DNA from 2 places in the Streptomyces sp. NPDC002671 genome. Region 2 is predicted to be linked to the other one. Evidence: riboswitches for the same ligand, from Rfam matches in the RefSeq annotation. Region 2 holds a riboswitch; the other holds the start of a gene.
The links. Region 2 has a riboswitch for cyclic di-AMP ahead of ACWD35_RS02205 (M23 family metallopeptidase). Riboswitches for the same ligand answer to the same signal wherever they lie in the genome.
Positions count from the first base shown of each region.

Region 1: linked by a shared signal. The riboswitch ahead of ACWD35_RS34065 (transglycosylase family protein) and the one ahead of ACWD35_RS02205 (M23 family metallopeptidase) in region 2 are both predicted to bind cyclic di-AMP.

Region 1 is NZ_JBSFVU010000028.1:79,591-83,687, reverse strand. It holds gene eno (phosphopyruvate hydratase) at 1-646, opposite strand, end outside; gene ACWD35_RS34065 (transglycosylase family protein) at 943-1,623, opposite strand; cyclic di-AMP (ydaO/yuaA leader) riboswitch at 1,628-1,796, opposite strand; gene ACWD35_RS34060 (transglycosylase family protein) at 1,980-3,071, opposite strand; gene ACWD35_RS34055 (cytochrome P450 family protein) at 3,256-4,097, opposite strand, start outside.
Region 2 is NZ_JBSFVU010000001.1:516,055-520,151, reverse strand. It holds gene ACWD35_RS02210 (M16 family metallopeptidase) at 1-1,023, shown strand, start outside; cyclic di-AMP (ydaO/yuaA leader) riboswitch at 1,259-1,421, shown strand; gene ACWD35_RS02205 (M23 family metallopeptidase) at 1,435-2,187, shown strand; gene ACWD35_RS02200 (GntR family transcriptional regulator) at 2,378-3,073, shown strand; gene ACWD35_RS02195 (HPr family phosphocarrier protein) at 3,249-3,530, opposite strand; gene ACWD35_RS02190 (bifunctional acetate--CoA ligase family protein/GNAT family N-acetyltransferase) at 3,710-4,097, shown strand, end outside.

The sequences.
Region 1 (4,097 bases), on a different contig from region 2:
AGGGCAGGTTCGGGGCGAAGCCGCCCTCGTCGCCGAGGCCGGTGGACAGGCCCTTGCCCTTCAGGACCTTCTTCAGCGTGTGGTAGACCTCGGCACCCCAGCGCAGGGCCTCGGAGAAGGACTCCGCGCCGATCGGGGCGATCATGAACTCCTGGATGTCCACGTTGGAGTCGGCGTGCGAGCCGCCGTTCAGGATGTTCATCATCGGCACCGGCAGCAGGTGCGCGTTCGGGCCGCCCAGGTAGCGGAAGAGCGGGAGGTCGCTGGCCTCGGAGGCGGCGTGGGCCACGGCCAGGGAGACGCCGAGGATGGCGTTGGCGCCGAGGGAGCCCTTGTTGTCGGTGGCGTCCAGGTCGAACATGGCCTGGTCGATCAGGCGCTGCTCGGTGGCGTCGTAGCCGACCAGCTCCGGGCCGATCTGCTCGATGACGGCGAGGACGGCCTTCTCGACACCCTTGCCCAGGTAGCGGTTGGGGTCACCGTCGCGCAGCTCGATGGCCTCGAAGGCACCGGTGGAGGCGCCGGACGGGACGGCGGCACGACCCGTGCTGCCGTCGTCGAGGCCGACCTCGACCTCGACCGTGGGGTTGCCTCGGGAGTCCAGGATTTCCCGGGCTACGACGACGTCGATGGACGGCACGAGCATCTCCTTCTTGGGATGTGACGCTGGAAGTGCGGGGCGTGTGCCTTGCGGCTGTGCCTTGCGCCTAGAGCCTAACCGTCCATGGGGCGTCGGCCACCGACCGACCGCCCCGTGGACAGGCAAACGGTACCCATTGTTCACGCCCGGAACAAAGGGGTTCCCGGGTGAGCCCCGGGTGAAGAGTGGGGAAAGTGCGGCGGAAAGCGGGGAGGAGAGCGGCGGACAGCGGGGACACAAAAGCCCCGCCCCGGCGCGTACGGGGGAACACGCACCGGGGCGGGGGGACTGGGGGCCGCGCCTTACTTCAGGTGCAGCTGCTGACCCGGGTAGATCAGGTCGGCGTCCTGGACGATGTCCTTGTTCAGGTCGAACAGCTTCTTCCAGCCGCCCTTGACGCCGTGCTTCTCGGCGATGGTGCTGAGGGAGTCGCCCTTGACGACCTTGTACTCGCCGTCGCCCTTCTTGACCTTCTTGCCGGTCGGGGTGGTGACGGTCGCGCTCTTGCCCGTGCTCTTGGCCGGGGCCGTGCGCTCGGCGGAGCGGGAGGCGGCCTGGTCGGTGGAGCGGGTGGTGGTGGCCTTCGGGGCCGCCGCGGTGCCGTTGTACGGCGTGTTCGACAGGCCCGTGCCGCAGACCGGCCAGGCACCCTTGCCCTGGGCGGCGAGGACCTTCTCGGCGACGGTGATCTGCTGCGCCTTGGTGGCCTGGTTGGCCTGCGGGGCGTAGGCGGTGCCGCCGTACGCGGCCCAGGTGGAGGCCGAGAACTGCAGGCCGCCGTAGAAGCCGTTACCGGTGTTGATGGACCAGTTGCCGCCGGACTCGCACTGGGCGACCTTGTCCCACTCGGCGGCGGTGGCGGCGGAGGCGTTGCCGGCCGCCATGAGCGGGGCGGCGACAGCGGCGCCGGCGACTCCGGCGAGCGCGATGGCGCGGGTGGCCTTGAACGGGCGGCGGTGCTTGCCCTTGCCGGTGAACAGCATGGATCGATCCCCTCACCGACGCCTGCGAGGTGAGCTGTCGGGTTCGGGCCGGTTGAGTTGCCCGGCCGCGGCCCTTTCGGGACGCGGCTTCACCCCAAGCCGCAACCGACGTCAACTGCCGGTTTTGGCACTTACCTTGGGTCCCCCGCTCCTGCCTACGGCGCATGATGCGACGACTGTTCCCGGGCAACCGCTGGCAGGATTCGGCGTTGCGACTGCCGGGGCTCGTGGTGACGAGCGGCCTTGACCGTAGCCACGCGATCCGCGGAATTTCAAAGACGATCAGGGCTTCTGAGACTCATCCCACACTTTCACCAAACCGGACATTCAGGCGCTTAGTGGGGCGTCAACTCCCGCTACTTCTGGCCCGTTTCCGCACCGATTTCCAGGGTCTGACCGGCGGCGATGTGGTTCGGGTCGGCGCCGATGACCTTCTTGTTGTGGCCGTAGAGCGCGCGCCATCCGCCGTCGACGTCAAGGGAGTCGGCGATGGAGCAGAGACTGTCTCCCTCACGGACCTCGTAGGTGCTCGCATCGGGGGACGCGTGACGGCCGGACCGGGTGGCGTTCTGACCGTTTGTCACGCTTTCGTCCGCACTGACGCCACGGTGACGTCCACCACTGCTGAGCGAGCCGGTGTCGACGAGGCTCCAAGAGCCACCGTTCTGCCAGGAATTGTCCGAGTCGTCCGTTGCGGGGTCCGTGGTGGCGCCGCCATCCCCCTGTCCGTTTTGAGTGTCGGACGACGTGGACTTGTCGGACTTGGGGGTTTTGCCCCCCTTGCCCGCACCATGGCTCGCGCCCGGGGACGGCTTGGCGGTGGCGTCCGAGGAGTCGGACGACCTCGACGGGGACGACGAAGGCAAAGAGGGTGACGAAGGCGGCGAATCCGACAGACCGGGCGAGTCGGAAGTGTCGGCGGAGTCGGACGAATCCTGGCCCTGCTGACCCTGCTGGCCCTGCTGGCCCTCCGACGAATGCCTGGACTCGGAGGAGTCACCGGAGCCGTGCGAGCCGGAGTCCGAGTCCGAACCCGGGTTTCCGACGCCCGTGTCGACGTCCACGGAGCCGGAGTGCGCGGTCAGGCCGTTGAGCAGGGCGCAGGTGGCCCAGGGGGTGGTGCCCCGGTCGGCGAGGATCCGCTCTGCCACGGCGATCTGCTGCGAACGGCTGGCCTGGTCGGCGCTGGAGGCGTACTTCGTGCCGCCGTACTTGTCCCAGTCGTCCTGGGAAATCTGCAGGCCGCCGTAGTAGCCGTTGCCGGTGTCGGCGCTCCAGGAGCCGCCGCTCTCACACTCGGCCACCTTGTCCCACGTGGTGCCGTCGGCCGCGTTGGCGCTCGCCGCGCCCAGGAGCGGGAGGGCGATGGCGGAGCCGGTTACTCCGGCCGCGACGAGGAGAGCCGGGGCCTGACGGGGGCGACGGTGACGACCGTTCCCGGTGAGCATGCGGAAGCCTTTCGTGCGACAGCAGGACCCGCGCGGCGGGTGCTGCTGGGCGCCACGCTGCTGGGTGAACGTATAGGCATACGATCACTTGTCACAAGTTAATGCCGCGCAGATCACGTGAAGATCACAGAAGCGAACGCCTGTCATCTTCGGCTGGTTGGGCTGAGTTCACGGGGCAAGCCCCTCACTGGACGGGCGTGAACTCCACCGGCAAAGTGCGCAGTCCGCGCATGATGAGTCCGCCGCGCCAGCGCAGCTCGGCCGGATCCGCCGCGAGCCGCAGGTCGGGGAGGCGGGTGAGGAGGGTGGCGAGCGCGAACTGGCCCTCCAGGCGGGCGAGCGGCGCGCCGAGACAGTAGTGGATGCCGTGGCCGTAGCCGAGGTGCTGGTTGTCCCGGCGGGACAGGTCCAGCCGGTCCGGGGCGGTGAACCGCTCCGGATCCCGGTCGGCGGCGGCGAGCACGACGAGCACCGGGTCGCCGGCGGCGATGTCCTGCCCGCCGATGGTGAGCGGCCGGGTGGCGAACCGCCAGGTGGCCAGCTCCACCGGGCCGTCGTAGCGGAGCAGTTCCTCCACGCCGGTCTCCAGCAGCTCCCGTTCCCCGGCGGCGAGGGACCGCTGGAGCCGCTGCCGCTGTTCGGGGTGGGTGAGCAGGGCGTATGTGCCGTTCCCGATGAGGTTGACCGTCGTCTCGAAACCGGCGAAGAGCAGGATGAAGGCCATGGCGGCGGCCTCGTTCTCGGTGAGGTGCTCGCCGTGGTCGGAGGCGCGGATCAGGCCCGAGATCAGGTCCTCGCCGGGCGCGGGCTCGGCGGGCAGCGCCGCCCGCTTGCGGTGGATCAGCTCGGCGAGATAGCCCCGCATCTTCTTCACCGACCGGGCCACACCGCCCCGGGGCCCTCCGCCGTGCCGGATCATCATGCCCGCCCAGTCCCGGAAGTCGTCCTGGTCCTCGCGCGGGACGCCGAGCAGGTCGCAGATGGCGTAGATGGGGAGCGGGAAGGCGAACTCGTGGATGAGGTCGG
Region 2 (4,097 bases):
CTCGGCCTGCTCGCCGACGCCCTGCGCGCGCCCGCCTTCGCCGAGAGCGAGGTCGAGCGGCTGGTCCGCAACCGCCTGGACGAGATCCCGCACGAGCTGGCCAGCCCCGCCCGCCGGGCCGCCAAGGAACTCTCCAAGGAGCTGTTCCCGGCCACCTCGCGCATGTCCCGACCGCGCCAGGGCACCGAGGAGACGGTCGAGAAGATCGACGCGGCGGCCGTCCACGCCTACTACGACCGCCATGTGCGCCCCGTCACGGCCACCGTGGTCGTGGTCGGCGACCTCACCGGCACGGACCTGGACGAGCTGCTCGGCGACACCCTGGGCGCCTGGACGGGCACCCCGGGCAGCCCGCGGCCCGTGCCGCCGGTCAGCGCCGACGACACCGGGCGCGTGGTCATCGTGGACCGGCCCGGTGCCGTGCAGACGCAGCTGCTCATCGGCCGGATCGGCCCCGACCGGCACGACCGCGTGTGGCCCGCCCAGGTGCTCGGCACCTACTGCCTCGGCGGCACCCTCACCTCCCGCCTGGACCGCGTCCTGCGCGAGGAGAAGGGCTACACCTACGGCGTGCGCTCCTTCGGGCAGGTGCTGCGCTCCGCCCCGGACGGCACGGGCGCCTCGATGCTCGCCATCAGCGGCTCCGTGGACACCCCGAACACCGGCCCCGCGCTCGAGGACCTGTGGACGGTGCTGCGCACGCTCGCGGCGGAGGGCCTGACCGACGCCGAGCGGGACGTCGCCGTGCAGAACCTCGTCGGGGTCGCGCCGCTGAAGTACGAGACCGCGGCGGCCGTCGCGGGCACCCTGGCCGACCAGGTCGAGCAGCACCTGCCCGACGACTTCCAGGCCGCGCTCTACCGGCAGCTCGCCGCCACCGGCACCGTGGAGGCCACGGCGGCGGTCGTGAACGCCTTCCCGGTGGACCGTCTGGTGACGGTCCTCGTCGGTGACGCGGCCCAGATCAAGGAACCGGTCGAGGCGCTCGGCATCGGCGAAGTCACGGTCGTGGCGGCCGAGTAGAGCCCGGGCGCACGCACGCGGGAATGGGGCCCCGGCGACTTACGGGTCGTCAGGGCCCCACGCCTGTTCACCGGCTGCTCCCCAGCCGCTCCCCAGATGTCCGAATTGGGGCGGAGGTTGCCTGTCTGGCCTGTGGGATGCGCTACAAAAGCCCGGATCCGTTTGGGCGGGGAAAGCCACCCCCCGTAGCGTCGTGCGGGCTGTCCGTCAGGCAGTGCGCCGCACCCGCGGCACCGGACAGCCATCGCCGAGTCCCCATACGGCGCGAGCCAGGGGAGCCGGGGACCCACACGTCCCCTGGGGTGAATCGGACTCCCGCGCGTGCGCGAGGGAGTCCGTAGGAGACCTTCCTCCTCCGAACCCGTCAGCTAACCCGGTAGGCGAGCAGGGAAGGAAAGGACCAGCCACTTCATGGCGTTCATGTGCGCCACCGGGAAGCACCGCAAGCCCGGCCGGGTCAAGCGCACCACCGCTCAGGCGGCCGGCGTCGCGGCCCTGACCACCGGCGTCATCGGCACCCTCGCGGCCACCCCGTCGCTCGCCGCCGAGAACTCCGTCGAGCAGACCGGCCTCACCCCGGTCATCACCGTGAGCGACGAGATCGCCGAGCAGATCGACGCGCAGGCCACCGCGCAGCAGCAGGCCGCCGAGCGGAAGGCGGCCGAGCAGGCCGCGGCCAAGGCCGCCGCCGAGCGGGCGAAGGAGGAGCGCGAGGCCAAGGCGCGCGCCGCCCGCGCGGCCGAGCGCAAGCGCCTGAACGCCTTCGTGCTGCCGATCGCGAACTCCTACGTCTCCACGGGCTACCACGCCAGCAGCTCCCTGTGGTCCTCCGGCTCCCACACCGGCATCGACTTCCACGCGGCCAGCGGCACCCCCGTGCACGCGGTCGGCCTCGGCACCGTCGTCTCCACCGGCTGGGGCGGCGCGTACGGCAACCAGATCGTGATCCGGATGGCCGACGGCATGTACACCCAGTACGGCCATCTGTCGTCCATCGGCGTCGGCGTGGGCCAGCAGGTCGTCCCGGGCCAGCAGATAGGCCTGTCCGGCGCGACCGGCAACGTCACCGGCCCACACCTCCACTTCGAGGCCCGCACGACCCCGGAGTACGGCTCGGACGTCGACCCCGTCGCCTACCTCCGCCAGCACGGCCTGAACGTCTGACGCACTCATCGCGAAGCCCCGGCTCACCGAGCCGGGGCTTTCGTCGTTTTTCGCGGCGTCCGAGGTGCCCGCTGACCAAAAAATATCCATGGATTCCGGGCCGCCGTCGGAAATTCCCGCTCATTGCAATAGAGTCACGGAACATGCGTCCATCGTCGACGTTTCACGGGGATTAAGACGGAGGTCGGTCATGCGTATTCCGGCGCACTCGGTGTGCACGGCGATCCGGGACGACATCGTGGCCGGTGTCTACGAGCGCGGCAGCCGCCTCACCGAGGAAGTTCTGGCCCGCCGCTACGGCGTCTCGCGCGTCCCCGTCCGCGAGGCCCTGCGCACCCTGGAGGCCGAGGGCTTCGTGGTGACCCGCCGACACGCGGGCGCGTGTGTCGCCGAGCCGACCGAGCGGGAGGCCGCCGACCTGCTGGAGATGCGCATGCTCCTGGAGCCGCTCGGCGCCTCACGGGCCGCCCAGCGGCGCACGGAGGCCCATCTGAAGGTGCTGCGCGGCCTGGTGCGGCTGGGCCAGGAGCGGGCCAGGCAGGGCGGCAGCGAGGAACTGCGCTCGCTGGACGGCTGGTTCCACGAGACGCTCGCCCAGGCCGCGGGCAGCCACTCGCTGACCTCGACGCTCACCCAGCTGCGGCACAAGATCGCCTGGATGTACGCGGTTCGGGCTCCGGTCGGCCCGGTGGAGTCCTGGGCCGAGCATGGCGTCATCGTGGACGCGGTGGCGCGCGGCGACAGCGAGCGCGCGCGGGCGGTCACGGCCCTGCACACCGAGCGCGCGGTGGGCGCGCACCGGCTGCGGTTCGCCTCCGGCGGGGACCGCGCGGAGCGTGTGAGGGACTCGCAACATGCCGTAAACACAGCGAGCCCGCGGCATTAACACGGGCGCCGTATACAAAGAGGGGATATTCGGCGGGACGTGCATTTCCGCTGCCCTTTTTCGGCGTGCCGTGAATTCAGGCAGGTGCGTAAATCCGCGTGCGAATCCGTCCGGCCGGCCGCGAAAACGCGGAAGCCGCGCCCCCGGTTCCGGGGGCGCGGCTTCCTGGTGCGACTCAGACGGTCTCGGGCAGCTCCTCAAGGCCCTCGGCGACCAGCTTGGCCAGCCGGTCCAGGGCGGCGTCCGCGCCCTCGGCGCCGGAGGCGAGGACGATCTCCTCGCCGCCCTGGGCGCCCAGGCTGAGGACCGCCAGCATGGAGGCCGCGTTGACGGGGTTGCCGTCGGCCTTGGCGATCGTCACCGGGACGCCTGCGGCCGTGGCGGCTCGGACGAAGATGGAGGCGGGGCGGGCGTGGAGGCCCTCGGCCCAGCCGACGTTGACGCGGCGCTCAGCCATGTGATGCTGCCCTTCAGGTTCTCAGGGTTGTCTAGACCAGTTTCCCACATCGTGAAGCAAGTCCGGAGGGGACCTTCGTCACCCCCCGGCCGTGTCGCCGGACCGCGGCCTCGATCCGGCTTCCGTCCTCCACAGACTGCCTCGCGCCGTTGTCGTGGGCGAGCCGTACGCTGGGGCCCATGCAGACCCCGGCGGACCGGCAGGACCGGCACGAGTACCCCGCCCACTGGGAGGCGGACGTGGTGCTGCGCGACGGCGGCACCGCACGCGTGCGGCCCATCACCGTCGATGACGCCGACCGCCTGGTCAGCTTCTACGAGGGGGTCTCGGACGAGTCGAAGTACTACCGCTTCTTCGCGCCGTACCCCCGGCTCTCCGCCAAGGACGTCCACCGCTTCACGCACCACGACTTCGTGGACCGGGTGGGGCTCGCGGCCACCGTCGGCGGCGAGTTCATCGCCACTGTGCGCTACGACCGCATCGGCCCCGACGGAATGCCCGCCTCCGCACCGGCCGACGAGGCCGAGGTCGCCTTCCTCGTGCAGGACGCCCACCAGGGCCGCGGGG